3 regions of the Promicromonospora sp. NPDC060204 genome follow, and region 3 is predicted to be linked to each of the others. Evidence: predicted binding sites of a transcription regulator. Region 3 holds the regulator's gene; each other region holds the start of a gene.
What was found. The regulator HrcA, encoded in region 3, represses chaperone genes, less so after heat shock. The targets are predictions, from matches to a motif close to TTNGCACTCGNNNNNNNCGAGTGCNAA.
Positions count from the first base shown of each region.

Region 1: a site for HrcA is predicted at 6,368-6,394, ahead of ACFWEJ_RS01530 (Hsp20/alpha crystallin family protein). Genes of this name have one in related genera too.
Region 2: a site for HrcA is predicted at 5,454-5,480, ahead of ACFWEJ_RS19315 (FmdB family zinc ribbon protein). Genes of this name have one in related genera too.

Region 1 covers NZ_JBHWZO010000006.1:12,554-23,023, forward strand. The annotation lists gene ACFWEJ_RS01500 (carbohydrate ABC transporter permease) at 1-646, shown strand, start outside; gene ACFWEJ_RS01505 (carbohydrate ABC transporter permease) at 658-1,539, shown strand; gene ACFWEJ_RS01510 (ABC transporter substrate-binding protein) at 1,560-2,888, shown strand; gene ACFWEJ_RS01515 (helix-turn-helix domain-containing protein) at 2,869-3,726, opposite strand; gene ACFWEJ_RS01520 (Gfo/Idh/MocA family protein) at 3,883-5,079, shown strand; gene ACFWEJ_RS01525 (DUF1269 domain-containing protein) at 5,135-5,665, opposite strand; gene ACFWEJ_RS01530 (Hsp20/alpha crystallin family protein) at 5,822-6,274, opposite strand; gene ACFWEJ_RS01535 (hypothetical protein) at 6,424-7,359, opposite strand; gene ACFWEJ_RS01540 (GlsB/YeaQ/YmgE family stress response membrane protein) at 7,428-7,691, opposite strand; gene ACFWEJ_RS01545 (LysR family transcriptional regulator) at 7,812-8,702, opposite strand; gene ACFWEJ_RS01550 (serine hydrolase domain-containing protein) at 8,712-9,830, shown strand; gene ACFWEJ_RS01555 (iron-containing redox enzyme family protein) at 9,838-10,470, opposite strand, start outside.
Region 2 covers NZ_JBHWZO010000163.1:642-11,111, reverse strand. The annotation lists gene ACFWEJ_RS19335 (hypothetical protein) at 1-2,759, shown strand, start outside; gene ACFWEJ_RS19330 (hypothetical protein) at 2,870-3,112, shown strand; gene mscL (large conductance mechanosensitive channel protein MscL) at 3,191-3,628, opposite strand; gene cpaB (Flp pilus assembly protein CpaB) at 3,790-4,656, opposite strand; gene ACFWEJ_RS19315 (FmdB family zinc ribbon protein) at 5,036-5,395, opposite strand; gene ACFWEJ_RS19310 (penicillin acylase family protein) at 5,716-8,250, shown strand; gene ACFWEJ_RS19305 (5-formyltetrahydrofolate cyclo-ligase) at 8,325-8,969, opposite strand; gene ACFWEJ_RS19300 (GNAT family N-acetyltransferase) at 9,197-9,808, shown strand; gene ACFWEJ_RS19295 (hypothetical protein) at 9,869-10,470, shown strand, end outside.
Region 3 covers NZ_JBHWZO010000267.1:101-7,358, reverse strand. The annotation lists gene ACFWEJ_RS24425 (16S rRNA (uracil(1498)-N(3))-methyltransferase) at 1-80, opposite strand, end outside; gene dnaJ (molecular chaperone DnaJ) at 91-1,212, opposite strand; gene hrcA (heat-inducible transcriptional repressor HrcA) at 1,250-2,269, opposite strand; gene ACFWEJ_RS24410 (hypothetical protein) at 2,657-2,836, shown strand; gene ACFWEJ_RS24405 (ATP-binding protein) at 2,946-5,795, shown strand; gene ACFWEJ_RS24400 (DUF3097 domain-containing protein) at 5,922-6,785, shown strand; gene ACFWEJ_RS24395 (DUF4870 domain-containing protein) at 6,810-7,258, shown strand, end outside.

The DNA of each region.
Region 1 (10,470 bases), on a different contig from region 3:
GAACATCGGGTTCCAGACCGTCCTCGCCGTCGGGCTGGCGGTGCTCATGCACCGCCTCACCAAGTCGGTGCTCATCCGCGGCAGCCTGCTGCTGCCGTACCTCATCGCCAACGTCGTCGTGGCCCTGCTGTGGTTCTGGATGCTCGACTACAACATCGGCATCGTCAACGCCGTGATCGACGCGATCGGGCTGCCCAAGGTCGCCTTCTTCGGCGACGAGGCCTGGACCGTCGCGACCATCGCGGGCGTCAACACCTGGCGGCACCTGGGCTACACGGCCCTCCTGGTGTTCGCCGGCCTGCAGATGATCCCGGCGAGCGTCTACGAGGCCGCCGCCGTCGACGGGGCGGGGGAGTGGCGCACCTTCTGGCGCATCACCCTGCCGCTGCTGCGCCCCGTGCTCGTGCTCGTGCTGGTCATCACCGTCACCGGGGCCTTCCAGGTCTTCGACACGGTGGCCGTGACCACCGCCGGCGGGCCCGGCAACGCCTCCCGCGTGCTCCAGCTCTACATCTACGAGCAGGCGTTCGCCCGCGGGCACTTCGGCTACGCGTCGGCCATGTCCGTGGTCCTGTTCCTCATCCTCGCCGGGGCCGCCTTCGCGCAGATGCGACTGCTGCGCGCCGGCGAGTCCGACCTCTCCTGATGGGAGCGCACATGCGTACACGGATCACCTGGGGCCGGGCGCTCGCCTGGGTCGTGCTGTGGTTCTTCGTGCTGGCCACCGTGCTGCCGTTCTACTGGATGCTGCGCACCGCCTTCTCGGACAACCAGGCGCTCGCCGCCCAGTCCTTCTCGCTGCTGCCCGCCGACTTCACGCTCGGCCCGTTCAAGCGGGTGTTCGGCCTGGCCACCCCGGAGGAGGCGATGGCGGAGGGCGGTTCCGGCGCGTCGCTGAGCTTCTGGCTCTACCTGCGCAACTCGCTCGTGGTCGCCACCGCCGTGACGGTGGGCCAGGTGCTGTTCTCGTCGATGGCGGCCTACGCCTTCGCCCGGCTCAGCTGGCCGGGGCGGGACGCCTGGTTCGCCGTCTTCCTCGGGGCGCTCCTGGTGCCGCCGATCTTCACCTCGCTGCCGAACTTCCTGACGATCAAGTCGCTCGGCCTGCTCAACACGCTGCCCGGGATCATGCTGCCGAGCCTGTTCATGACGCCGTTCGCGATCTTCTTCATGCGGCAGTTCTTCCTCGGCATCCCGAAGGAGATCGACGAGGCGGCGATGATCGACGGCGCCCAGCCCTGGCGCATCTTCTTCCGGATCATCCTGCCGATCTCGGCGGCGCCGGTCACCACGCTCGGCATCCTCACGTTCATCAACACCTGGAACGACTACTTCTGGCCGCTCCTGGTGGGCCAGACGGAGGAGTCCAAGGTGCTCACCGTGGCCCTGGGGGTCTTCCGCTCGCAGACTCCGCAGGGCGCGCCCGACTGGGCCGGGCTCATGGCCGCGTCCCTCGTCGCGGCCCTGCCCATCGTGATCCTCTACGCCGTCTTCGGCCGCCGGGTCATCAACTCCATCGGTTTCTCCGGCATCAAGTAGCCGGGCCAGAAAGGAACACCATGAAGCGAAAGATGCTCGCGGGCGCCGTCGCCCTCGCGTCCCTGTCCCTGACCGCCTGCGCGGGCGGGTCGTCCGGCGCCGAGGCGGAGGGCCAGATCGACTACTGGCTCTGGGACTCGAACCAGCAGCCCGCCTACCAGCAGTGCGCCGACGCCTTCCACGAGGCCAACCCCGACCTGACGGTCAAGATCACGCAGCGCGGGTGGGACGACTACTGGTCGGCGCTGACCACCGCGTTCTCGTCGGGCACCGGCCCGGACGTGTTCACCGACCACGTGTCCAAGTACCCCGAGTTCGTGGCGAACGGGCAGCTCCTGGCCCTGGACGACCACATCGCCGACGTCGACCTCGACCAGTACTCGGCCGGCCTCGCGGACCTGTGGGTCGCGCAGGACGGCAAGCGCTACGGCCTGCCCAAGGACTGGGACACCGTCGCGATCTTCTACAACCAGGAGATGGTCAAGGACGCCGGGCTGACCGAGAAGGACATGCAGGACCTCGACTGGAACCCGGACGACGGCGGCAGCTACGAGGAGGCCGTCGCGCGCCTGACCGTCGACGCGAACGGCGTGCGCGGCGACGAGCCGGGCTTCGACAAGGAGAACGTCGCGGTCTACGGCCTGGGCATCCCCGGCGCCGGGTACGAGAACGGCCAGACCGAGTGGAGCATGTACACCGCCACCACGGGCTGGACCCACACGGACGAGAACCCCTGGGGCACGCACTACAACTACGACGACCCGCGCTTCCAGGACACCATCGCCTGGTGGTACTCCCTGATCGAGAAGGGTTACGCCCCGCCGCTGGAGACCACGATCGGCGCGTCGGTGAACGACAACTTCGGCGCGGGCAAGTCCGCGATCAACATCAGTGGCGACTGGATGCTCTCGACCTACTTCGGCTACGACGGCGTCGACGTCGGCCTGGCGCCCACGCCCACCGGTCCGAACGGGAAGCGCGCGAGCATGTTCAACGGCCTGGCCGACTCCGTCTGGGCGGGCACGGACAACCCCGAGGGCGCGGCCAAGTGGGTCGCGTTCCTGGGCTCGACCGACTGCCAGGACCTCGTGGGCGCCGCCGGCATCGTGTTCCCGGCGATCACCAGCTCGGCCGAGATCGCCACGGAGGCGTTCGCCGAGAAGGGGATCGACGTCTCGCCGTTCACCACCCACGTCGAGGACGGCACCACGTTCCTCTTCCCGGTGACCGACCACGCCTCGGACGTGCACGCGATCATGACCCCTGCGATGGACGAGGTGCTGGGCGGCAAGGCCGACGTCAGCTCGCTGACCGAGGCCAACGAGCAGGTCAACGCCCTGTTCGACTGACCGGGAGGCGCGGCTGGTCGTGCTGGTTCTCGCGCCGGTACGCCGCCGGAGGCATGCCGCAGACGTCGCCGAACGCGGTGTAGAACCGGCTCACGGAGCTGAAGCCGGACTCTGCAGCGACGTCGGCGACCGGCAGGCCGGTGGTCACCAGCAGCCGCCGCGCCTCGGCCAGCCGGCACCGGGTCAGGTAGTCGACCATGGTGGTGTGCACGACCTTGCGGAACTGGGCCATGGCGTAGTTGGGGTGCAGCCGCACGGTCCGTGCGACGTCCGCGATGGTGAGCGGTTCGCGGAAGTGCTCGGCGATGTGGCGCACCATCGCCAGCACCTGGCGCAGGGCCGGGTCGCCGGCCGCGAACTGCCGCACCGGCTGCCCCGGTGTGGCCAGTCCGAGCCGGCGCACCCGGGCCTCGATCTCCAGCATCGCGATGCGACGCAGCTCGGGCTGGTCACCCGACAGGTCGGCGGCCCACTGTGTGAAGTTCGCCGGGTCGGTCGTCAGCGCCGCCTCCGGCGGTGAGATCAGCGGCATGCCGGACAGCAGGCGGCCGACCAGGGCGGCGGGCAGTCCCCAGCCGAGGAAGGTCGAGAACGGCACGTGCACCCAGTGCGCCCGGGTCGCCGTGCTGGCGATGAGCTGGTGGGGCACCGCCGCCCAGAACGCCGCCACCGACCCGGGGCCGATCTCGACCGGCACGCCACCGAACAGGTAGAGCATCGTGCCGCCCTCGGTGACGAGGTTGATCTCCAGGTCGTCGTGCTGATGGGCTGTGCCCATCAGGGTGGGGCGGCCCGACCAGCTCAGGAGAGCGGACGGCTCGATCTCGATCTGCGACATCATCTGCCCCCGAGTGCCTGAGGATCCTGGAAGAACCGGCTTGGATCCGTGAAGAGTTCGCCGATCGTAGGTACGTAGGGTCGATGCCGTCAACGCGGCCGCCGGCCGTCGTCGCGCCCCCGGCCGCATCGCCGCGGCCCAGGACAAGGAGCATCTGTGTTCACACTTGGCATCGTCGGAGCCGGGCAGTTCGCCGGGCAGTTCGTCAAGCTCTGGAACCTCCACCCCGGCGTCGGGGACATCTACGTCACCGACCTGCTGCCCGAGCGCGCCGAGAAGCTCGTCGGCGAGTACGACCTCGCCGGGACCGTCCCGTCCTTCGAGGCCCTGCTCGCCTCCGACGTCGACGCCATCGCGATCTTCACGCAGCGCTGGACGCACGGGCCCCTGGTGGTCCAGGCGCTGCGCGCCGGCAAGCACGTCTACTCCTCGGTGCCGATGGCCATCTCCGAGCCGGAGATCGAGGCGATCGTCGAGGCGGTCCGGGAGACCGGGCTGACCTACATGATGGGCGAGACGAGCTACTACAACCCGGCGACCGTCCACGCCCGTGACCAGGCCGCGAAGGGCGCCTTCGGCCGGCTGTTCTACGCCGAGGGCGACTACCTGCACGACATGGACCTCGGCTTCTACGACGCGTACCGGTACAGCGGCGGTGAGAACTGGAAGTCCACCGCGAGCTACCCGCCCCTGATGTACCCCACGCACTCCCTGGGCGGGATCCTCGGCGCCTGGCAGACGCACGCGACCAGCGTCTCGGCGATCGGCGTGCTCGACGACCGCGGGGACGGGGTGTTCGACAAGGACGTGAGCCAGTTCGCCAACGACTTCTCCAACGCCACCGCGCTGTTCGAGGCCGCCGGGGGCGGCGCGTTCCGCATCAACGAGTTCCGCCGGGTCGGGTTCCCCTCGCACTTCCGCGAGTCGCGGTTCCGGTTCTTCGGCACCGAGGCCAGCATGGAGCAGCTCGTCAACGTCAGCCTCTGGCAGGACAAGCAGGAGGTCGTGGACATCACGGAGCACCTGGCTCCCAAGCCGACGCTGTCACCCGACGACCCGTCGCTGGAGCACGTCTCGCCCGCGCTGCGGGACGCCTTCACCTCGGGCTCCGCGCCGGTGCACGACCGCTCGCGGCTGCCGAAGGAGTTCGCGAACGTCTCCAACGGCCACGAGGGCAGTCACCACTTCCTGGCCGACGACTTCGTCACGGCCGTCACGACCGGCGCCCTCCCGCCGGTGAACGCCTGGGTCGCCGCGCGGTACACGATGCCCGGCATCGTGGCGCACGAGTCGGCGCTCAAGGGCGGCGTCCGCCTGGACATCCGCGACTTCGGGGACGCGCCGCAGAGCTGACGGGCCGGGGCGCTGGGGCGACCCGCGACGCCGCGTTCGGATCGCCCCCGCGGACTCACCTCGCGGTGGCCTCGTCGATCGCGGCCTCCAGCGCCTTCTCGTCGGCCTTCAGCTCCTTCTTCTCCAGCCTGGCCGCGCGGGCGATCGCGCTCTCCACGTGTGCTGCCACGTCCGACGCGGCGATGACGACCAGGCCGCTCTGCCCCTCGTCGAGGAGCTCGCCCAGGTCCTTCAGGTCGCCGCGGCTCATCCCGCCGGCGACGTGCCCGGCGAGCGCGCCGATGGCGCTGCCCCCGGCGCCGCCCGCGAGCAGGGCGCCACCCAGACCGATCGCGGGGAAGAGGGCCACGAGTGCGCCCCCGGCCAGGCCGAGACCCAGGCCGCCCCAGGCGCCGTGCCGGGTCGGCTGCTCGTGCTTCTTGACGATCTTGACCTTGCCGTCGGCGTGCCGCGAGACCACCGCCGCGTCGTAGGTGTCGATGAGACCGCTGACCTGGTAGAACTCCTTCACCGCCTCGTAGTCGGTCACCGCGTCGTCCTCGCTGCCGTAGCTGGCCGCGAAGGCCACCAGGGTGTCGAGCGCCATGTCGTCTCTCCTCGATAGCGTGGCCCGCCGTCCGCGGGGCACTCGTTCGATGGTTCGCCCGCGACGCTAGGCCGGGGTGCGCCTCGTCGAGTCACATGATTCGGGTGACCCGCCCCTTACGCCGTCGAGCCGGCGTGAGGGGCGGGTCGACGGCGGTCAGGACTCGATGGTCTGCCGGTCGCCGGATCCTCGGCCGATGGGCGTGGTGCCGGCGGTGTGGGCGACCTCGATCTTCCGCGGCTTGGCTTCCTCGCTGACGGGGATGGTCAGCGACAGGACGCCGTCGGTGTACGACGCGGAGATCCGGTCCAGTGCGAGCCCGCGGCCTACCGTGAGCTGCCGGGCGAAGGTGCCGGTGGGACGCTCCCGGACCAGCCACTGCGCGTCGTCACCCGAACGCTGCGTGCGTTCGGCGCGGACGGTCAGCGTGCGGTCCTCGACCGAGACGTCGATGGTCCCTGGATCGACTCCGGGCAGGTCCATGGACAGCACGTAGTGGTCGCCGGTGCGGAACAGGTCCATCGGCAGGGTGCCCGACTGTCGTGCGTTGCTCGCGAACGAGCCGAACAGCCGGTCCATCTCCTGGAACGGGTCCCAATAGGTAGCCATTGCGCATCACCTCCCATGCTGATGCGGTCCTGGCCCCTCCAGGACCGCGGCGCTCGACGGCGGTGGGTGCCGCCGTCCGGCTACATTCATTTTTTAGCACTCTTGATGCGAGAGTGCCAAGGGTCTGGAGCCGCAAGCGAGAAGAAGTGCTACTTGCCCTGCCGGTCGCGCGCGAGGCGCTCGCGCCGGTCCTCCTCGCGCTTGGAGTAGGCGGCGGCGCGAATCGCCTCGTCCGACTCCAGGCCAGAACCAAGGCCACCACCGACGGTTGCCGCTGATGCGACGAACCAGGCCAGGACCACCAGGTCGCCGTACCCGAGCGTCGCCCCGACGTAGCTGCCCATCAGGTCGGGGTCCAGGACGAACAGCGCCCACGCCAGGTTCACGACGTAGAGAGCGCAGTAACAGATGACCACGCCGGTCACGAGTGTCAGCACCGTTGACGCGTTGTAGAGGCGGGATCGCTCCCGTGCCTGTGGCGAGTCGCCCTCGGGGCGGTCCCACAGCTCGCCGTCGATCACGAGCCAGGCCACGACGAGGGTGACCGAGGCGACGGACGCGATCACCAGGCGCCACCACGACAGCGAGTCCGCCAGTACCCAGACCGTCGAGTTGACCGTGGCCACGGCGCCGGTCGCCAACGCCGCCACGAGCGCCGACTTCAGCCCGGGCACCAGCAGCCAGGGACGGTTCGCGAGCACCATGCCGAGCAGAAGGCGCCACCGACCCCGCAGGCGGGGCAGGACGACGCGGTGCCTGTCCTCCCCGCTCGGCTCGGCCATCGTGCTGACCAGCGAGCGCACTGCGCGCCGCGCCCGGGCGTGGACCCGCAGCCCACCGAGCGCGGGCAGAGAGAGCACCGCGGTGCGTCGGTCGGGGTCGGTATCGGCCAGCAGGTGCCGGCCGTTCCCGTCGTGAAGAGGAAGCTCGGTCAGGCCGACGACGAGGTCCCAGTCCCGCTCGCGAGCCTGGTCCTGCAGCCTGTCCAGCGCGGTCCGGAGGTCCTCGGACCCGGTCGTGAACGGCTCGCTCACCACGGTGATGTCCCATGCGACGCCACCATCGGGCGGGCGCAGATCAGCCAAGCCTTGCGCGATCACGGTCGGCGCGGCTGGGTCGGCCACGAGTCCTACGCGGACGGACTCCATCTGGTTCAGGCCCGTCGGCGTGCGACGGCTCCCCAGATGACGAGCACGAGGAGCGAGCCGACGAGGGCCCAGAACCACGTGGTCAGTGAGAAGAAGGAGTCGTTGACCTGGACGTCGAAGAGCGCCCCACCGATCCAGCCGCCCAGCAGCGCGCCGAGAACTCCGACGACGAGCGTGATGAACCATCCTCCGGCGGCTTTGCCGGGAAGGATCGCTCGGGCGATGGCGCCCATGATGAGTCCGATCAGGATCCAGCCGATGATGCCCATGGAAGCTCCGTTCGAGGATGCGTCCCCTGACGCGTGCGGACGCTCTGGCTCAAGCCCTGGAAGACGATCTGTTGCTCATCCACTTTCACCCGGTTGGCCGGCGCTCGCCACGGGAAGTCGTCAGAGCTCTCGCGGGCCGAGGTCGCTCAGCACCGCGGTGAGGTTGCGGATGCCCGCGTTGTCGTTGTCTGCCTTCCAGATCGGGCCCCAGCTGATCCTCCAGTCCTGGCGGAACGGCCGGTAGGTGAGATCGGGGCGCTGGTAGTAGCGGGCCGCGTGGCCGCCGAGCGGTTGGGCGACCTCACCGTTCGCGGTGGCGCTGAAGGCCTGTTCCAGGTCCGCGATCACCGGACCGCGCGTGATGGTGCGCCCGCCCGGTGTCTGGAACGGGTTGAAGACGTCCATGTACTCGTCCGCGAAGGCGCCGGCGGTGTCGATCACCTCGAAGGCGGCGAGATCCTCCAGGCTGACCGCGTCGGCGCGGGCCAGATCGTGGTCGAGCGCGAGGGCCACGACCATCGGCTCGGTGAACATCACCGGCCCGCTCGTGAGGTCGGGCTCCGTGATGGGGAGCCACCCGACGTACACGTCGATGTCACCCTGCCGCAGAACGGCCATGGCGTTGCTGAACGGCTGGTAGCGCACCCGAAGGTCCCAGGTGGGGTGGGCGGCGCGAAACGCGTCCCAGTACGGCCGCAGCTCCAGGGTGTTGCCGGCGGCGGTCCCGACGCGCAGCACGCCGGACCGTCCGCTCGCTGCCACGCGTGCGCGTTCGGTGCTGTCGGTGATGGCCCGGAGCAGGGGCCGCAGATCGTCCCGGAGCCGCTCACCGATCGGCGTCAGGCGCACGACACGGCTGGTGCGGTGGAACAGCGGTGCTCCGATGCTGCGCTCCTGCTTCTTGATCGCCTGGCTGACCGCCGCCTGGGACAGGTGCAGGCGCTGCGCGGTCCGGCCGAAGTGGAGTTCCTCGGTGAGGGTCAGAAAGATCTCGATCTCGCGAAGCTCCACGTCGTTCCTGTGACCGCGCCATCTCTCCCCACCCTGCGGACGGCGGACCGCGACCAGCTGCAGCGAGACATCGAGACCATGGTCGAGGCCGGGTTCACCGGGGTGCAGCTGCGCGTGCACGACGAGCAGGGCGACTGGACCGGCGTCGCCGGCCGGCAGGCGCTGGACGACGACACCCCGCCCTCGACCGACGGGCACGTCCGGATCGGCAGCAACACCAAGACGTTCGCCGCGACCGTGGCGCTGGCGCTGGTCGGCGAGAACGTGCTCAGCCTGGACGCGCCGGTGCACGACCACCTGCCTGAGCTCCGGCTGGACCCGCGCATCACCCTGCGCATGCTGCTCCAGCACACCAGCGGCGTCTTCAACTTCACCGGTGAGTACTACGACGACGGGACGTTCGTGCCCGGCATCCCCGCGACGCAGTCGGGCAAGGAGTGGGTCGACAACCGGTTCCGCACCTACGCCCCGGAGGAGCTCGTCGGGATCGCGCTGTCCAACCCGGCCCGGTTCGAGCCGGGCACGGACTGGAGCTACTCCAACACCAACTACGTGCTGGTCCGGCTGCTGATCGAGCGGGTGACCGGCCGCTCGCTCGCCGAGGAGACGCAGCGGCTGGTCCTGGGGCCGCTCGGCCTGACCGGCACGGTGCTGCCGGGCACCTCGCAGGAGATCCCCGCCCCGTACACCCATGCCTACTACCGGTACGACGACGGCGGCGAGGAGAGGACGGTCGACGTCACGCGGCACAACCCGTCCTGGATCGCCACCGGCGGAGACATGATCTCGACCACCCAGGACCTGCAGACCTTCATCGTCGGGCTGCTCACCGGCAAGCTGCTGCCCGACGCCCTGCTGACCGAGATGCTGACGCCGCACCCCAAGGCGGGCTACGGCCTGGGCGTGTTCGTGCAGCCGACCGACGCGGGCGGGACCGTCATCACCCACAACGGCGGCATCGCGGGGCACGCCGCGCTCATGTACAGCACCCCCGACGGCGGCCGCACCCTGACCGCGGCCCTGCACTACGTGGACGACCCCACGATGTCGATGGGCGCCACCTTCCAGCAGGCCAACCAGGCGCTAGTCCGGGCGGTGTTCGGCGGCGAGGAGGCGTCCGACCGGTAGACCGGCTTCAGGTACGGCTGGCGTCCCGGTGCTCCGGCACGTCGTTCACCGGAGCCAGCAGCGCGGAGGCGCCTCTCTTCCACTGGTCGAGTGCGAAGGCGGCGACGTCGCCCTCGACCGCCAGGCACGCGGTGGCACCGAGGAGGATGTCGTCCCGCAGCCCCGGATCCTGCTCGGCCAGCCGACCGGCGAGGTCATGACCGGCGATCTGCTCGTGGACGGCGTCCGCCTCGACGTGCTCGTCGAAGTATCGAGTCGTGCCGGCATCGTGACCGAGGCGTCTGAAGCCGTTGCCGTACAGCCTGCTGGGGATCGACGACGTCATCTCGTACGCGGCCAGGTGACCGACGATCGCGCCTCGGAGCCGGCGGTGCAGCCCGAACAGCGACATCGTGTTGAGCGCGACGAGCACCGGGGTGGGCACGACATCGACGTACCAGCCGTAGCTGTCGTCGAGCCCGGCGCCACGCATGGCACGCGCGAAGAGCTCCGCGTGCATGTGGCCCGACTGTCCGCCGCCGTACTCATCGGCCTGGATCTCGACCAGTGCGGCCTTCGGCGCCCCGGTCAGCCGTGGTATGGCCCACGTGTGCGGGTCGGCCTCCTTGAGCTGGTAGAGCGACTTGAGCACGAGGTACTC
Region 2 (10,470 bases), on a different contig from region 3:
GGCACCGCCGGGCCGCCGACGCGCTGGCCGCCCGGCTGGACATGCTCGGCCTGGGCGGGCTCCTGCTGGACATCGCGCCCGTGCCGACCTGGCGCACCTCGACGTCGCGCCGTCTGCTGGAGGCGATGGCGCCCGCGCAGGAGCGCATCGACACCGACGAGGTCGCGCGCGTCCGGGACGCCCTGATCGGGTCGCGGGCCCAGCTCTCCGGCTACATCGGGGCGCTGCACCGGGTGCGCGAGCCGTGGCGGGTCTCGGCCTACGACGCCCTGCAGGCGCTGGCCCGGCTCACGTCCGAGCGGCCCGCGCCGGCCACGCGCGTACGGCTCGGCTCGGAGTCGGTGCTGGCCCTCGGTGCGGAGCGGCGCGCCGAGCTCGCGGCCGACCTCGAACGGGCGGCCGAGCTGGGGGCGTTCACGCTCAGGTCGACGTCGAGCCCGTGGTTCGGCGCGCACATCCTGACCGACGACGACGCGCGCTCCGCGCTCGCCCGCGTGACCCGCCTCGGCGAGCACACGCTGCCGGAGCTGCGCAAGCAGATCGAGTACGTCTCGAAGGTGACGGGCCTGGTCGAGGCCTCGACGGCCCGGCAGTGGGGCGAGCAGCTCGCGATGCTCGGCGGCATGCGGGGCACGCTCGACGTGTTCCAGCCGATGGTCTTCGAGCGCACCGCGGCCGACATGGTGCAGGCCACGGCGTCGCGCAAGCAGCGCGCCGACCAGGGTGCCGAGATGGGCTGGTTGGAGCGGCGCCGGCTGAAGCGGCGCGCCCGCGAGATGGTGCGACCGGGCGTGCGCGTGCCGGACATGCACGCCGCGCTCGTCGAGGTGCAGCGGCAGCGCGAGGTCTGGCAGGCGCAGTGCCCGCGCGGCGGCTGGCCCACCCTCCCCGAGGGGCTGGCGGGCGTCGAGGAGACCTACGAGGCGGTGCGCATCGACCTCGAGGCGCTCGAACCCGTGCTGCGGTCCTCGCAGGCGGGCGGCGAGCTGCTCGACCTCGACCTGTTCGCGCTGGTCCAGCGGCTCGCCTCGCTGTCCGAGACGCAGGACGCCCTGGCCCCGCTCCCCGAGCGGACGGCGGTGCTGCGGCGCCTGCGCGCGTCCGGCCTCGGCGAGCTGGTCGACGACCTCGGTGAGCGCCGGGTCGAGGCCGACCTGGTGGGCCCGGAGCTGGAGCTGACGTGGTGGTCGTCCGTGTTCGAGCAGATCCTGGCCGTCGAGCCGGACCTCGCCGGGCAGGACGGCGCCGGGCTGGACGCCCTCGCGGGGCGGTTCCGCGAGCTCGACCGGCGGCACGTCGACTCGCTGTCGGCGCCCGTGCGGGCGGCGGTGCGGGCGCACCTCGGCGCTGCGATGCGCGACGAGCGGGAGGACGCCGAGGGCCTGTACGCGACGCTGGTCGGCGGGGGCCTGAGCTCCATGCGTGACCTGGTGACCGGGCACGGCTCGACCGTGCGGCGGCTGCGGCCCACCTGGGTGTCGACCCCGACGATGGTGCCGCACCTGCTGCCCCCCGAGCGCTCCGCCGACCTGGTGATCCTCGACGCGGTGCAGCACGTGCCGGTCGAGGTCGTGGTCCCCGCGCTGGCACGTGGCCGCCAGATCGTCGTGGTCGGCGACCCGCGGTCGGCGTCGGGCACCGCGGTGCGCGACCTCGCGCGGCTGCTGCCCCGCGTGACGCTGCAGCCGGAGCCCGCCCGGCGGGACCCGCGGCTCACGGCCCTGCTGGCCGAGCACGGTTACGAGGGGATCATGCGGCCGGCGCCGCTGCCGCGCACCGAGGCGCTGGTGCACTTCTCGCTCGTGGACGGAACGGGCATGCCCGACCCGGTCTCCGGCACCGTCGAGTCGACGAGCGCCGAGGTGGAGCGGGTGGTCGATCTGGCGATCGAGCACGCGATGACCCGGCCCGAGGAGACCTTCGGCATCGTGACCGTCACGGCCGCGCACGCGGACCGGATCCGGGAGCGGCTGCTCGCCGAGGTCCGGGCCAACCCGGCGCTGGCGCCGTTCTTCGCGGGCTCGCGCCCCGAGCCCGTGGTGGTCGCCGACGTCACCGGCGTGGCCGGCCTGGCGCGGGACACGATCGTGCTCACCCTCGGTTTCGGGCGGACGCCGCACGGGCGTGTGCTGCACCGGTTCGGCGTGCTGGGCGAGGCCGGCGGCGACGCGATGCTGCTCGGTTCGCTGGGGGCGGCGCGCAAGCGGCTGCACGTCGTGTCGTGCTTCCCGGCCTCCGACCTGGACGCCGAGCGGCTGCGCGGCCCTGGGCCCCAGATGCTGGCGCGGGTGCTGTCGTTCGCCCAGGAGCGCTCCGGCCTCGCCGACCAGGTGGAGATCGGCAACGGCGTGGACGTGGCGCGGTCCGTGGACCGGCTGGTCGTGGACCTGGGGGAGCGGTTGTGGCGCTCGGGCCTCGTGGTCGAGACCGACTACGGCCTGCCCGGCGGCGACCGCATCCCGCTCGCCGTCGGACACCCCGACCTGCCGGGCGAGCTGCTGGTGGCGGTCCTGACCGACGACGCCGCCTACGTGGCCGAGCCCTCGATCCGCGTGCGCGACCGGCAGCTCGCCGAGCGGCTCGAACGGCTGGGCTGGGTGGTGGCGCAGGTGTGGTCCGCGGCCGCGTTCCTGGACCCGGACGCGGAGGGCGAGCGGCTGCGCCGCGTGGTGCTCGCGGTGCGGGACGCCCGGGTCGGCCTGTCCGGGGGCGTGCCACCGGCCGCGGAGCTGATAGTCCCGCAGATCCTGGACGACTAAGCCCTCCCCGCAACCCGTTGAGTGCTGGCTATTTGCGCTCTCGGAACGTTTCGACAGCGCAAATACCCAGCACTCAACGGGTCGGGCGGGTCGTGGGCGAGAATGGTGCGGTGAGCGAGTCCGAGAACCGACCTGCAGAGCCCGCACCGGCCGGCGCGACGGCCCGGCGGCGCGGGCCTCGGCGGGCCGTGCGACGCGGGACCGAGCGGGAGGCCGTGCTCGGTGTGAGCGCCGACGAGCGTCCGGCCGGCTGGGGCGACGGGGCCGACGGCGGCCCTGGCTCGTCCGACGGCGGCGGGCACGGATCGAACGACGACCAGCTCCGCCGCGACGTCCCGCCGCACTGGGGCTGACCGGGGCCCGGCGGGTTGCCGTCGGCGCTGCGCCGTGCGATCGGTCGGCCGACCCGCGGGGTGCGCCGTGCGGGCGGGTCAGTTGGAGCCGTTGTCCGACCGTGCGCCCGACGAAGCACCGGCCTGGACGCGGAGCAGGTCGCGGATCTCGGTGAGCAGCACGACCTCCTCGGCGAGGGCCTCCTCGACGGCCTCCTCCTGCGCGGGCTTGCGCAGCGACTTCAGCTTGTTGATCGGGAGGACGACCAGGAAGTAGATCGCCGCGGCGACGATCAGGAAGTTCAGGACCGCCTGGAGAAACTCGCCGATGCTGAACTTAGCGTTGTTGATCACGAAATGTCCGACGCCGGAGATGTCCGTCTGGCCGAAGACGGCCGCGATCAGCGGGTTGATGATGCCGTCGAGCAGGCCGGTGACGACCGCCGTGAACGCGGTGCCGATCGCAATACCGACCGCGAGGTCGATCACGTTCCCGCGAGCGATGAACTCCTTGAAGCCGTTGAACAGGTCACGCATGGATCCCCCTGGGTGTCTCAAGTCGGTGTGGGTCGGCGTTGGCCGGAACCTCGACGGAGATTGTGGTGGAAATTCCGGTTCGGCGCATGTGCAGGTGGACATTCGCTCTCTTTGACCGGTGCCGTTCTTGGGGTTGTTTCCGCGGCGACCACCGGGTTCACCTATGGCACCAGCACCGCCGTCACCGAGCCCCAGCCCGAGACCGCCGACAGCTCCGGAGCCTCCTCGGGTGTCACCGCGACGAGCGTGACCGGACCCTCGCCGTCCGACACGGGGCCGAGCAGCCCGCCGGCGTCCTCCGGCTCGCGCCCGGCGGGTACGGGCAGCACGCGCGCGTCCCGGGCGAGGTACCGGGGCTCGCCGTCCGGCTCGCTGCCCGACGTCGTCCCGGTGAGCAGGTCCACGCGGTCACCAGGGCGCAGCAGGGCGGCGACGGCGTCGTCGGACAGGCGGACCGGTACCACCACGGTGCCGCGCGGTGCGGCGGCGGAGACGCCGTCGTCGGACACGAGGGAGGCATGCAGCGGAGCGCCCTTCGGCAGCCCGACGACGGTGGCGCGGCCCAGCAGCTCCCGCACCGAGTGCAGGGCGCCGGGCGGGGCGAGTTCGGCCGCGACGGCGCGCACAGCGACGTCTTCCCTGGTCAGCTGTGTTCCGGGCGCTACAGCACGGGCCGTGACGGCGACGTCGACCGTCGGGGGCGGCGGTGGGCGCAGCAGGTGGACCGTCAGGGTGGCGGCGAGGCCGAACAGGGCGGCCGCGAGGGCGAACCGCCAGCGCCACAGGATGCGTCGTGCACGCCGGGACGCCGGCGAACCGGGTCGGCCCCGACGAGACGGGCCTGGCCGGGACAGCAGGACGGCGAGGCCGGCACGCGGCGGCCGGCGCGATGTGCCGGCTCGGTTCCACGAGGCGCTGGAGTCAGCGTCGCGCGGAGCAGCCCGTGCGCCCCACGGCGTGCGCTGTCCGGTGCCGCGCGGCGCGCCGTGGCGTGCGGCCGGTTCGGCGAGCGTGTCGAGAAGTCCCATGCCGCCGACGTTAGGCAGGCGGTACGGGGTCGCGGGGCCGTCGTCGGGCAGCCTGTGCACGAAGGAGCGAAAACCGAGCCTGTGGTCGGGCTCGCGCGCCTGGAAGCTCGTCAGGCGTGCCGGTCGACCGGCGGCAGCACGTCTGGATCAGGCTGTTGGCCACGGTGTCGGCCCGTCGCCGCGATGGTGGGAGTTCGGACCGAGGTCGACACATTCCTCCGAGGTCGGCAGTCGGCATCCAGGTCGGCACAGCACTGTGCCGACCTGGATGCGAAGTGCCGACCTCGGCGGACCTGCCTGCTCGAACTGCCGATCTCGCGGGGCCCGGGCGCCGGGACTGCCGGCGGCACCGCCCCGACGGGCGCCGCCCCGGGTCACCTCAGGACGAGGCGGCCTTCGACGAGCTCGAACCGCTCGACCCGGTGGACGAGGAGCTCGACGAGCTCGACGACGAGCCCGAGGCCGACCCGGAGGAGCCCGATCCCGAGTCCGAGGACGAGGACGACGAGCCCGACGAGGACGACTCCGACTTGCCCGCCTTCACCGTGCTGCTCGTCGACGTGCTCCGCGAGTCGGTGCGGTAGAAGCCGGAACCCTTGAAGGTGACGCCCACGGAGCTGAACACCTTGCGCAGCCTGCCCTGGCACTCGGGGCAGACGGTCAGCGACTCGTCCTTGAACTCCTGGTGGATGTCGAACGCGTGGCCGCAGTCGGCACACCGGTACGCGTAGGTGGGCACGTGCACTCCTCTGGGACGTCAGGGCGGCCGGGGCGTCGCGCGCTCACAGGACCGTCGCCTGGCACTCGGGGTTTCCGAGTGCCAATAGTAACGGTCGAGCGGCGGGGGATAGTCCCAGGATCTCCCGAGGCTGTTCACCCAAGCACGTTCACCCAAGCCCTGGGGCGGACGGTAGTCTCCACTGCGTGTCCGCGACCACTCCCGCCGAGCCAGTAGAGCCCGTCGAAAAAGCCCCGTCCACCGGTGCACGGCCCGCCAAGCGCCGTCGGACTCGCACCACCCGCGTCCGCCAGTTCCTGGTCGGAACGACGGTCGTCGTCCTGCTGGCGCTGGTCGCCGTGACGACCTTCGGATGGCTCACCGCGCGCCGTCCGCTGCCGGAGCACTCCGGGGAGGTGCAGGTCGAGGGGCTGAGCGCGGACGTGCGCGTGAGCCGCGACGCCCAGGGCGTGCCGCAGATCTACGCCGACACCGCCGAGGACCTGTTCCGGGCGCAGGGCTACGTGCACGCGCAGGACCGCTTCTTCGAGATGGACTACCGCCGCCACGTGACCGCGGGCCGCCTGGCCGAGCTGGTCGGCAACAACGCCGACGCGATCCAGGCCGACAAGGTCACACGCACCTTCGGCTGGCGGCACGTCGCCGAGGAGGAGTTCAACATCCTCGACGACGAGACCCGGCAGTACCTCCAGGCCTACGCGGACGGTGTGAACGCCTACCTCGAGAACCGCAGCCCCGGCGAGACGGCCGTGGAGTACACGGTGCTCGACGTCAGCGTCGAGGTGAACGAGCCGGAGCCGTGGGACCCGATCGACTCGCTGGCCTGGCTCAAGGCCATGGCCTGGGACCTGCGCAGCAACTACGACGACGAGCTCGACCGGGCGCTGGCCTACAGCACGCTGGACGACGCCTCGCGCGTGGCGGAGCTGTTCCCGGCCTACTCCGGCACGGGCAACGCGCCGATCCTCGACCCGGCCGAGGCGGGGGCGCAGGCGAACGTCCCGGCGGGCACCGAGACGGCGTCCGCCACCGAGGAGGTCTACGGGAGCGCGGACCTCGCCGACGCCCTCGCATCGGCGCAGAAGGCGCTCGACGCCGTGCCGGTGCAGATCGCACGCGGTGAGGGCACGGGCTCGAACTCGTGGGTGGTCTCGGGGCAGTACACGGAGTCGGGCAAGCCGCTGCTGGCCAACGACCCGCACCTCGACCTCGCGGCGCCCGGCATCTGGGCGCAGGTCGGCCTGCACTGCAACCAGGTGGGCCCGGAGTGCCCCTACGACGTGTCCGGCTTCTCGTTCTCCGGCTTCCCGGGCGTGATCATCGGCCACAACGCCGACATCTCCTGGGGCCTGACCAACATGGGCGCCGACGTCACCGACTTCTTCATCGAGCGCGTCCGCAACGACACGTACCTGCGTGGCGCGGACGAGTGGGTCCCGATGGAGAAGGAGACGGAGGTGATCCGGGTCGACGGCGGCAGTCCGGTCGACCTGGAGGTCCGGCGCACCGTGCACGGCCCGATCATCTCTACCGTGATGGACGAGGCGCAGATGGACGCCGTGCGCAGCTCGCCCACGGAGACCGGCACCGAACTGGGCCAGTACGAGATCTCGCTGCAGTGGACGGCGCTCCAGCCGGGCCACACCGCGGACGCCGTGTTCGCGATGAACCGGGCCAAGACTCCCGCCGACATGAAGGCGGCGGCCGCGAAGTTCGAGGTCCCGGCCCAGAACATCGTGTTCGCGACGACGGACGGGCACATCGGCTACCAGGCGCCGGGCAAGATCCCGGTGCGCGCGAGCGTCCCGGGCGCCGTCGAGTCGGACGGCACCTGGCCGCGTCCCGGCTGGGACGCCCGCTACGACTGGACCGGCTTCGTGGACCCGGCGCAGATGCCCGGCGTGGTGGACCCGAAGGAAGGGTTCATCGTCGCGGCGAACCAGGCGGTGCTGCCCGGCGGCAACGGCCCGTTCATCAGCCGCGACTGGGACTACGGCTATCGCTCGGAGCGCATCCGCACCCTGATCAGCGACCGGATCGCGGAGGGCCGCAAGCTGACGGCCGCCGACATGTCCGAGTTCCAGATGGACCAGTGGAGCGTGTTCGCCGACACCCTGGTGCCCGTGCTCCTCGAGGTGAATCTCCCGGCCGGCTACGACTCGGACGGCCAGGCCCTCCTGGCCGACTGGGACTACTCCATGGACGAGGACTCCGCGGCCGCGGCCTACTTCGCGGCGGTCTGGCGCAACCTCCTGCGCACCACCTTCAACGACGAGCTGCCCCAGTCCATGTGGCCCGACGGCGGCAGCCGCTGGCTCGCCGTCATCCAGGGCATGCTCGACAACCCGAACGACGCCTTCTGGGACGACCAGTCCACGGTGGCGGTCGTCGAGAGCCGGGACCAGGTGCTGACGGAGGCGCTGACCAGCGCCCGCCAGGACCTCACGGTCGAGCTCGGCAAGGACACCAGCGACTGGGAGTGGGGCACGCTGCACCAGCTCCGGCTGCAGCACCTGGTGCTCGGCGGCCCGGGCGTCCCGGCCCCGATCTCGACCTACATGAACCCGGCCCCGGTCAAGGTCGGCGGCGGCTCGTCGATCGTGAACGCGACGTCCTGGGACGCGGCCAGCGGCAGCTTCGAGGTGACCAGCGGCCCGTCGATGCGCATGGTCGTCGACCTCGCCGACCTGGACGCCTCCACCTGGGTGGTCGTGACCGGCACGTCGGCGCACCCGGCGTCGCCGCACTACGACGACCAGCTCGGCGCGTGGGCGGCGGGGGAGACCTTCCCCTGGCCGTTCACCACCGAGGCCGTGGGGCGCGCCTCCGAGGACGAGCAGACCCTGACGCCGTAGCGGCGTCGGACGCCCGCCCTGACGCCGTCCGGCACCTGCCGGACGGCGTCCGGCGTCGCCCCGCCGGAGCGGCGTCAGCCCAGCCAGCGCCAGTCGGTCGTGGTGGCGACGGCGTGGACCAGGATGTCGTGCTCCTCGCGCGGCAGCGGGTGGTCCGCGGCGTCGTACACCTCCTCGGGGAAGACGACGGCGACGACCTTCGCGCCCGGCCGCAGGTGGGTCAGCGCGCGGTCGTACCAGCCGCCGCCCTGCCCGAGCCGCACCCCGCGGGTGTCGACGGCGAGAGCGGGCGCCAGGACGACGTCGGCCAGCTTGACGGCGTCCGTGCCCAGCGCGGGGCCGCCGGGCTCCGGAGGGCGGCCGGGGGCGCGCTCCAGGAGGTCGTCCGGGCCCGTGTAGTCCGCCCAGTCGCGGGCGAGGCCGGCGCCGAGCACGGGCAGCAGCGCGCGGACGCCGCGGTCCGCGAGGCGGTCCAGCAGCGGCAGCATGCCGGGCTCGGCGCTGCGGGCCGCGTACGCCGCGACGCACCCGGCGTCGCGCACCTCGGGGATGGACTCGATGACGTCGGCGAACATCTCGGCGGCCTCCGCCCGGCGCCGGGCGGACCGCACGCCGCGCTGGGCGCGGATCGCGCGGCGGAGCTCCTCCTTGGCGTCGCCCGTCTCCATCCCGGGATGGACGGGGTAGGGCTGTGGCGTCGGAACAGAGATGCCGCTCATGACCGCTATTGTGCCAAGACTCCGAGACTGGATTGTTACGAACGGCGCACGAAGAAGGCGAGAACATGACCGAGCGGCTGCTCGACGGGTCACAGGCCACCGAGCGTGGTAGACCCTCCTCCAGCGAGGGAAACCTCACGGGGCGTGGCAGGGGGCGAACGATGTTGCCGTCGAATAGGTCGGACGTGCCGGAAGGCACCACGGGAAAGTTTGTGAAGGGGTGGACGGTGGCCAAGCCATGGCCGGTGACGCTGCGTGAGGACACGCCGGCGGGGACTGTCGTGCTGCGCCCGCTGCGGCGTCGGGACGCGACCGACTGGTCGCGCCTGCGGGCCGAGAACGCGGCCTGGCTGGAGCGTTGGGAGGCGACGTCGCCCGGCGCGAACCGGTACATCGCCTCGACGTTCGGCGAGTACGTGCGGTCCCTCTCGGCGCAGGCCCGCGCGGGCACGTCGCTCCCCTTCGGCGTGGAGCTCGACGGCGCCCTCGTAGGGCAGCTGACGGTCGCGTCCATCACCTGGGGCTCCATGTGCTCCGCGAGCATCGGCTACTGGGTCAGCCAGTCCGTGGCCGGGCGCGGCGTGATCCCGACGGCGGTCGCGATGGCCACGGACTACGCCTTCTTCCTGGGGCTGCACCGCATCGAGATCAACATCCGGCCCGAGAACAAGCCGAGCCTGCGCGTCGTCGAGAAGCTCGGCCTGCGGGACGAGGGCGTGCGCGAGCGGTTCCTGCACATCCAGGGCCAGTGGCGGGACCACCGCACCTTCGCGGTCACCCGCGAGGAGGTTCCCGAGGGCCTGCTGGCGCGCTGGCAGCGCCTGCGCGAGGCGCTGTGACGGCAGGACACGCCGTGCGCGGTGCGGCGGGGCGCGGCGATGCTCGCCTAACGTCGTGTCGTGGAATCGACCGCGGGACTCACAGCCGTAGCGCTGTTCGTCCTGTGGCTGGGCTACTGGCTGCCGAGCATGGTGCGTCGACGGGCGGAGCTGGCCGACGCCCGGGTGCCGGACCGGTTCTCGGGCGGGCTGCGCATCGTCGCCATGAGCGGCTCGAGTAGGAGGGGAGGGGCGATGGTCAACGACGGCAACCGGCGAGGTGCGAGCCAGGGCGTGCCGCGCGTCGCCCACCCGACCCCGAAGCAGGGCCTCCCGCTCCAGATCATGGTGCGCGGCCGCCCGCTGACGGCGGAGCGCATCCGCCGCGTCGAGCGCCGCGCGCGCCGGGCCGCACGGGCGCGCCGCCGTTTCCTCGTCTCGATCTTCCTGCTGCTGTCCAGCGTGGTCGCGTGGACGCTCGTCGGCCTCGGCCAGCTCCACTGGGGCGCCGCCGTCGCGTCGTCGGCCATGCTGCTGTTCGTCCTGTTCCTGGGGCGCCGTGCGGCCCGCGCCGCCCGCCGGGCGGACGCACGGTGGCACGCGACGGTCCGGGCGGCGCGGCAGCGCGCCACGCAGGCCCGTGCCCTCGCGAACGGTGGCCCGTACGCCCCGCGCAACCGCGC
Region 3 (7,258 bases):
AGCACGTAGAGCGCGCCCGCGCCGTACTCGGACAGCGGGTGCGCGGCGGACGCCTCGGCGAGAAAGACTGGCGCGCTCATGGGTGCGCGGTCAGCGCCCGCTGAGCTTGTCGCGCAGGCGCGAGAAGACGCCGCCCTGGACCGTGGCGAGCCGCGGCTCGGGCCGCTCCTCGCCGCGCAGCGTCGCGAGCTGCTGCATCAGCGCGGTCTGCTCCTCGTCGAGGTTCGTGGGGACGTGGACCTCGATGTGCACGTTGAGGTCGCCGCGCCCGTTGGAGTGCAGGTGCCCCACGCCGAGACCCTTGAGGGTCATGACCTGGCCGGGCTGCGTGCCCGGTCGCAGGTCGATCTCTTGCAGGCCGTCCAGCGTGTCGAGCTCGAGCACGGTGCCGAGCGCGGCCGCCGTCATCGGCACCTGGAGGGTGCAGTGCAGCTCGTCGCCGCGCCGCACGAACGTGTCGTGCGCGCGCTCGCGGATCTCGACGTAAAGGTCGCCGGCGGGGCCGCCACCGGGGCCCACCTCGCCCTGCGCGGAGAGCTTGATGCGCGTGCCGGTGTCGACGCCCGCGGGCACGTTGACCGCGACGGTGCGCCGCGAGCGCACCCTGCCCTCGCCGGAGCAGTCGGTGCAGGGCTCGGGGATCACGGTGCCGAAGCCGCCGCAGGCGGAGCACGGCTGGTTGGTCATGACCTGGCCGAGGAACGAGCGGGCGACACGCTGCACGGAGCCGCGGCCCTGGCAGACGTCACAGGTGCGGGCGTGGGTGCCCGGCCGCGCGCCGTCGCCGCCGCAGGTGTTGCAGACCACCGCGGTGTCGACCTGGATCTCGCGCTTGGCGCCGAACACGGCCTCGGCGAGGTCGAGGTCGAGGCGCACGAGTGCGTCGTTGCCGCGCCGGGCGCGCGGGACGGGCCCGGTCGGCTGCCCGCCGCCGAAGAAGGTCTCGAAGATGTCCTGGAACCCGAACCCGGCGCCGAACCCGCCGCCCGCGCCGCCGCCGGGGGACGTCGGGTCGACGCCCATGTCGTACTGCTGGCGCTTGTCGGGGTTGGACAGCACCTCGTACGCGCGCGCGACGTCCTTGAACCGGTCCTCGCCCGCGTCGCCGGCCACGTCCGGGTGCAGCTCGCGGGCCAGCTTGCGGTATGCCTTCTTGATCTGCTCGGGCGAGGCGTCGCGCGGAACACCGAGAATCTCGTAGTAGTCGGTCACAGGTCTCTCTTTGTGGGGAGGTTTGTGGAAGTTCGGGTCAGCCAGGCAGCACTCGCGACAGGTAGCGCGCGACGGCGCGGACCGCGGCGATGGTGCCCGGATAGTCCATACGGGTGGGGCCGATCGAGCTCAGGATCGCGACGGTGTCGCCGTCGGACGAGCCGTAGCCGGACGTGACGACGGAGGTCTCCGCCAGTCCCGCCAGCCGGTTCTCGTGCCCGATGCTCACCGCCACCTTGGCGTCGTCGGTCATGTCGGTGAGGAGGCCGAGCAGGACGACCTGCTCCTCGAGCGCCTCCAGGACGGGCCGCAGGCCCTGCTCGAAACGCATGCCGGACCGTGCCAGGTTGGCCTGGCCGGTCAGCACGATCCGTTCCTCGCTCTCCTCGGCGAGCGCGGCGGTGACCACCTCGGCGACGGCCGTCGCCAGCGGGCGGTGCTCGGCCGGCATCGCCTCGGCGACCCCGGCGAACACGTCACCGAGGTCGGCGAGCCGGCGGCCGGCGGTCGCCGCGTTCAGGCGGGCGCGCAGCTCGCCGAGCGTGCCGTCGTCCAGGTCGACCGGCACGTCGAGGAAGCGCTGCTCCACCCGGCCGGTGTCCGTGATGACGACGACGAGGAGCCGCCCCTCGGCCGTCGGCACGAGCTCCAGGTGCCGCAGCCCGGACCGCCGCAGCGACGGGTACTGCACCACGGCGACCTGGCCGGTGAGCTGGGCGATGAGCCGCCCGGCGCGGGCCACGACGTCGTCCAGGTCGACCGCCTCGGAGAGGAAGGTCTCGATGGCCCGCTTCTGCGGGACGGACAACGGCCGGACCTCGGCGAGCTGGTCCACGAAGAGGCGGTAGCCCTTGTCGGTGGGGATGCGCCCCGCCGAGGTGTGCGGCTGGGCGATGAGCCCGGCCTCCTCCAGGGCGGCCATGTCGTTGCGGACCGTGGCCGGGGAGACGCCGAGCTGGTGGCGCTCCGTGAGGATGCGCGAACCGACGGGCTCCCGTGTGCGGACATAGTCCTCCACGATGGCCCGCAGGACATCGAGTCTGCGTTCCTCGCTCACCGCGCTCACCTCCGTCCCCAGGTAGAACGTCCGGGACGTGCACCCGGGTTCCGGCCCGCTCACCGACACTGCCTTCCAGCACTCTCACCGACCGAGTGCCAATCCTACGCGGCACGCGCCACCCGCCGGGTCGCCGACCCGCCGCACGCCGTGCGCACCCGGGCCGGCCACGCCGTCCCGCCCCGGCGAACACGCGGCTGACCTGCATGTCCTACCGTTCGCCGAGGGCTGAGCACCGAGCATAGGGCGATGCCTTAGGCGCGCCCACCCCGCACCGCGAACCCGTAGGAAAAGATGCGGCGACCGCCCGATCCGCGCGACGTACCTCACAGACGAACCTGGAATCACTGCCGGCGAGGGGCCGGCGGTGACACCAGGAGGAACACCATGTTCGGTTTTTCGGACTACGCCGAGTACCGCCGCAACGAGCAGGAGACCGACCAGCGCAACGAGCGGGCCCGTGTGGCCCGTGAGCAGAAGGACGCGGCCCGCCGTCAGGCCGCCGTGCGGCGCACCGCCGAGCGCGGCGCCCGGGCGGCCGACGCCGTCCGGCCGCGCGTCGCCTGATCCCGCGGGGAGGGCGACCGTGCCGGGCAGCGGGCCGGCCCACGGAGACGGCGGGCAGGCCGACGGAAAAGAGCGGAACGACCACGGACCGGCATGGGACGATGAGCCCATGCCGGTCCCCCGTGCCCGCCTGGTGGGCCGAGCCCCCGAGCTCGGCGCGCTCGAGGCCGCTCTCGCCGACGTCCGCGCGGGCGGCAGCCGCACCCTGGTGATCGCCGGCGAGGCCGGGATCGGCAAGACCCGCCTGCTCGACGAGCTCACCTCCCGGGCCGACGACGCCCACGTGATCGTCGGCCAGTGCGCCGACGAGGGCTCCGGGCCCCTCCCGTACGCCGCCCTGGTCGGACTCCTGGCCGGCGTTGTCCGGACGATGGGCCCCGAGGCGGTCGTCGCCGCGGCCGGACCCTCGGCCGGCGCCCTGTCCGCCCTCGCCCCCCAGCTCGTCGCACCCGCGCCCGATGCCGGGGCCGACCGCGTCCCCGAGGTCCTCACCGACCTGCTCGCCGGGCTCGCGGGCGAACGACCCGTCGTGGTGGTCATCGAGGACCTGCACTGGTCCGACGACGTCACGCGCGCCGTCGCGCTCCGCCTCGCCCGCACCACGCCCCCCGGGCTGCTCCTGCTGCTCACCTACCGCAGCGACGACGTCTCGCGCGCGCACCCCCTCCGCGTCGTCCTGGCCGAGCTCGACCGGGCGCGGCTCACCACGCGACTCGAGCTGACGCGCCTGGGCGAGCCCGAGGTCCACGAGATGGCGCAGGACCTGCTCGACGTCGGCCTCGACGCCGAGCAGCTCGCCGACCTGGCGGACCGCAGCGAGGGCGTCCCCTTCTACGTCGAGGAGCTGGTCGGTTTTCTCGGCACCGACCTGCCCGACTCCCTGCGCGACATCCTCCTGCTGCGCTACTGGAACCTGAGCCGGGAGGCCCGGTCGCTGTGCCGCGTGGTCGCCGCCGCCGGCCCGCGCGTCTGGTACGACGTGCTCGACGACGTCCTGGCGGACGCCTCGACCGGCCCGGGACAGCACGCCCCGCAGACCGGAGCCGAGGCGGAGGAGACCGTCCGCGAGGCGGTCGAGGCCCAGGTGCTGGTGGTCACCGAGGTCGGGTACGCCTTCCGGCACGCGCTGGTCCAGGAGGCCGTGTACGCCGAGCTGCTGCCCGGCGAGCGGCACCGCCTGCACGCCGCGTACGCGCGGGCCCTGGAGCGCGCCCTCGTCCGGCGCGCCCACTCGGTGGCGAAGCTGTCCCGCATCGCCGACCACTGGTGGCGCGCGGGGCTGCCGGACAAGGCGCTGGCGGCGGCCGTCGAGGGGCACCGGACGGCCGCGGCGGGCGCGGCGTCGTCCACCGCGGTCGCGCTGGGCGAACGGGCCCTGGAGCTCTGGGAGCAGGTGCGCGAACCGGAGGCCGTCGCCGGGCTGCCGCACCACGAGCTGCTGCGCTCGGTCGCCGAGGTCCTGCGCGGCTCGACCCGGACCGCCCGCGCCCTGGCAGTGGCGCACGAGGCGATCGCCGAGTGGCCCGAGGACGACCCGGCGGGACTCGTCGGCATGCTCTCCGACGCGGCGCTCATCGCGGGCCACGCCGGCTCGGACGAGGGGCCCGAGCTCATCGAACGGGCCCTGGCGCTCGTCGAGCCCGGCCGGGACGACGTCGTGCGCGGCCAGCTCCTGATGCTGCGGGCGCGCCGCGCGATGCTCGGCGGCAGGCCCCGGGAGGCGATCGAGGCCGCGACGGCTGCCCACGACGCCGCCCGTGCGATCGGCGACGCCGAGGTCGTGTCCGTCACGCTGAACCTGCGGGGCGTGAGCCGGGTGCAGCTCGGCGACACCGGCGGCTTCGCGGAGATCGACGCCGGCCGCGAGGCGGCCGGGGACACCTGGCACGGGCTGAGCCGGTACTACGTCAACGGGTCGGACGCCCGGCTCGTCGTGGGTGACTGGGGCCGGGCGGCGGAGATCGCCGAGGAGGGGATGGGTGCCGCGCGTCGGCACGGCTCGTCCGACTCGACCCGGCTCATGATCGAGGGAAACCTCGCCGAGGCACAGATCGGGCGCGGCGACTGGGCCGAGGCCGCCGCCTGGTACGAGCGCACGATCCCGCCGATCCACGACAGCGTGTACTCCGCCTACCTCAGCGAGCGCCGGATCTGGCTCATGATGTGGCGCGGCGAGGTGGAGCAGGCGCAGGCCGAGGCGCGCCGCAGGGCCCCGAGCTGGGAGCGGTTCGGGCGCCTGGAGGAGCAGATCAGGTCGCGCACCAGCGTGACGCTGGCGGAGCTCGCGCTGCTGCGCGACGATCCGGCCGAGGCCCTGGAGCGCATGTCGGTGGTGGTCGCCTCGGACCGCCCGTGCATGCTGGCCTACGATCTGCAACAGCTCGGCGTGGCGGCCCAGGCGATCGCCCGGCTGGGCGCCGCCGGGCAGGACGTCGACGACGCCCCCTACCGCGCGGCCCTCGCCGCGTGCGCGCGCTGGCCGACGTTCCCGTTGTGGTCGGCGCTGTTCGAGGCGGAGCTCGGGACCGGACCCTGGACGACGGTCGCCGACCTGCCCGGTCCCGGACCCGTGCACCTGCGCCCGTACGCGCTGTACCGCGAGGGTGCGCGGCTGCTCGACGTCGCCGACCGGGCCGGGGCCCGGGCGGCGCTCGGCTCGGCGGTCGTGGAGGCGGAGAAGATCGGTGCGGGACTGGTCGTCCGGCAGGCGCAGGGCCTGATCGACCGCGCGGGCCTGGTGGAGGGGGCGGCCGGCCCTCCGCCGTCGGGCGCGGGGACGGACGCGCTCACCGCCCGCGAGCGGCAGGTGCTGGCCCTGGTGGCCGAGGGCCTGACGAACGGGCAGATCGCCGAGCGGCTGTTCATCTCGGCCAAGACCGCGTCGGTGCACGTCTCGGCGATCCTCCGCAAGCTCGGCGTCGCCACCCGCACGGAGGCGGCGCTTCGCGCGAGCCGCTGACCCGACCCGCCTACCCCGCCCGCCCCGCCCTCCCGGCCTCGTTGAGTGCGGGCTATCTGCGCCGAATGACACTCCGGGAGCACGGATATCCAGCACTCAACGGGAGGGGCGACCTAGGCTCGCCGCGTGGTCGACGAACGGTATGGAGCCGATGTGCTGTCCCCCCAGTTCCCTGGCGCGCAGCGAGGGCGGCGGCCGACGTCGCAGCCCACGCCCGCCGAGCTGGGCCTCGTGGTCGAGGAGGTCGAGACCGGCTGGGTCGGCGCCGTGGTGCGCGTCGAGAAGTCGGGCGGCATGCACGTGGTGGTCCTGGAGGACCGCCGCGGACGCACCCGCACCTTCCCGCTCGGCCCGGGGTTCTGGGTCGAGGGCAAGCCCGTCGTGCTCACCGCGCCCGTCGTGAACCGCGCGCCGGCGCAGCCCACCCGCACGGCCTCCGGGTCCGTCGCGGTGCACGGCGCCCGGGCGCGCGTCGCCCGCGGCAGCCGCATCTGGGTGGAGGGCAAGCACGACGCCGAGCTCGTGGAGAAGGTCTGGGGCGACGACCTGCGGATCGAGGGCGTGGTGGTCGAGATGCTCGACGGCGTGGACCACCTCGCCGAGCGCCTCGCCGAGTTCGGGCCCGACGCCGAACGGCGGGTCGGCGTGCTCGTGGACCACCTGGTGCCCGGGTCGAAGGAGCAGCGGCTCACCGACGAGGCGCTGCGCACCGTCCCCACGGGGACCGTGCTGGTGCTGGGCCACCCCTACGTCGACGTGTGGCAGGCCGTGCGCGCCGAGCGCCTCGGGCTCGAGCGCTGGCCCGTGATCGACCGCGGTACCGAGTGGAAGCTGGGCATCCTGCGGTCCCTGGGCTGGCCTGCGCAGACGCAGGCGGACGTCGCCCGCGGCTGGCAGCGGATCCTCGGCACCGTGCGCGACTTCCGGGACCTCGACCCGGCGCTGCTCGGCAGGGTCGAAGAACTTATCGATTTCGTGACCCTCTCGTAAGGCGCAGCCTCTACGGTTGGTCATATGTCCGAAAACCCGCAGGAGCCGCAGACTCCTCAGCAGCCCGGCCCGGCGCCGCAGCAGCCCGGCCCCGCACCTCAGCAGCCGCAGGACGCCCCGGCCTACGGGACGCCCCAGCCGCAGTCGCCCTACCAGGGTCCGCCGCCGGCCGGCCCCGCCTACTCCGGCGGCCCCTACCAGCCCCAGCCGCTCACCCCGTCGGACGAGCGCATGTGGACGGTCTTCGCCCAGGTCGGCGCCATCATCTTCTCGTTCGTGCCGCCGCTGGTGATCTGGCTGGTCTTCAAGGACCGCAGCCGGTTCGTGGAGCAGGAGGCGAAGGAGTCGCTGAACTTCACGATCACCGTGATCATCGCGAACGTGGCGCTCGCGATCATCGCCGCGGTCACGTTCGGCCTCGGCACGATCCTGTACATCGTGCTCATCGCCGCGGTCGTGTTCCAGATCCTGGC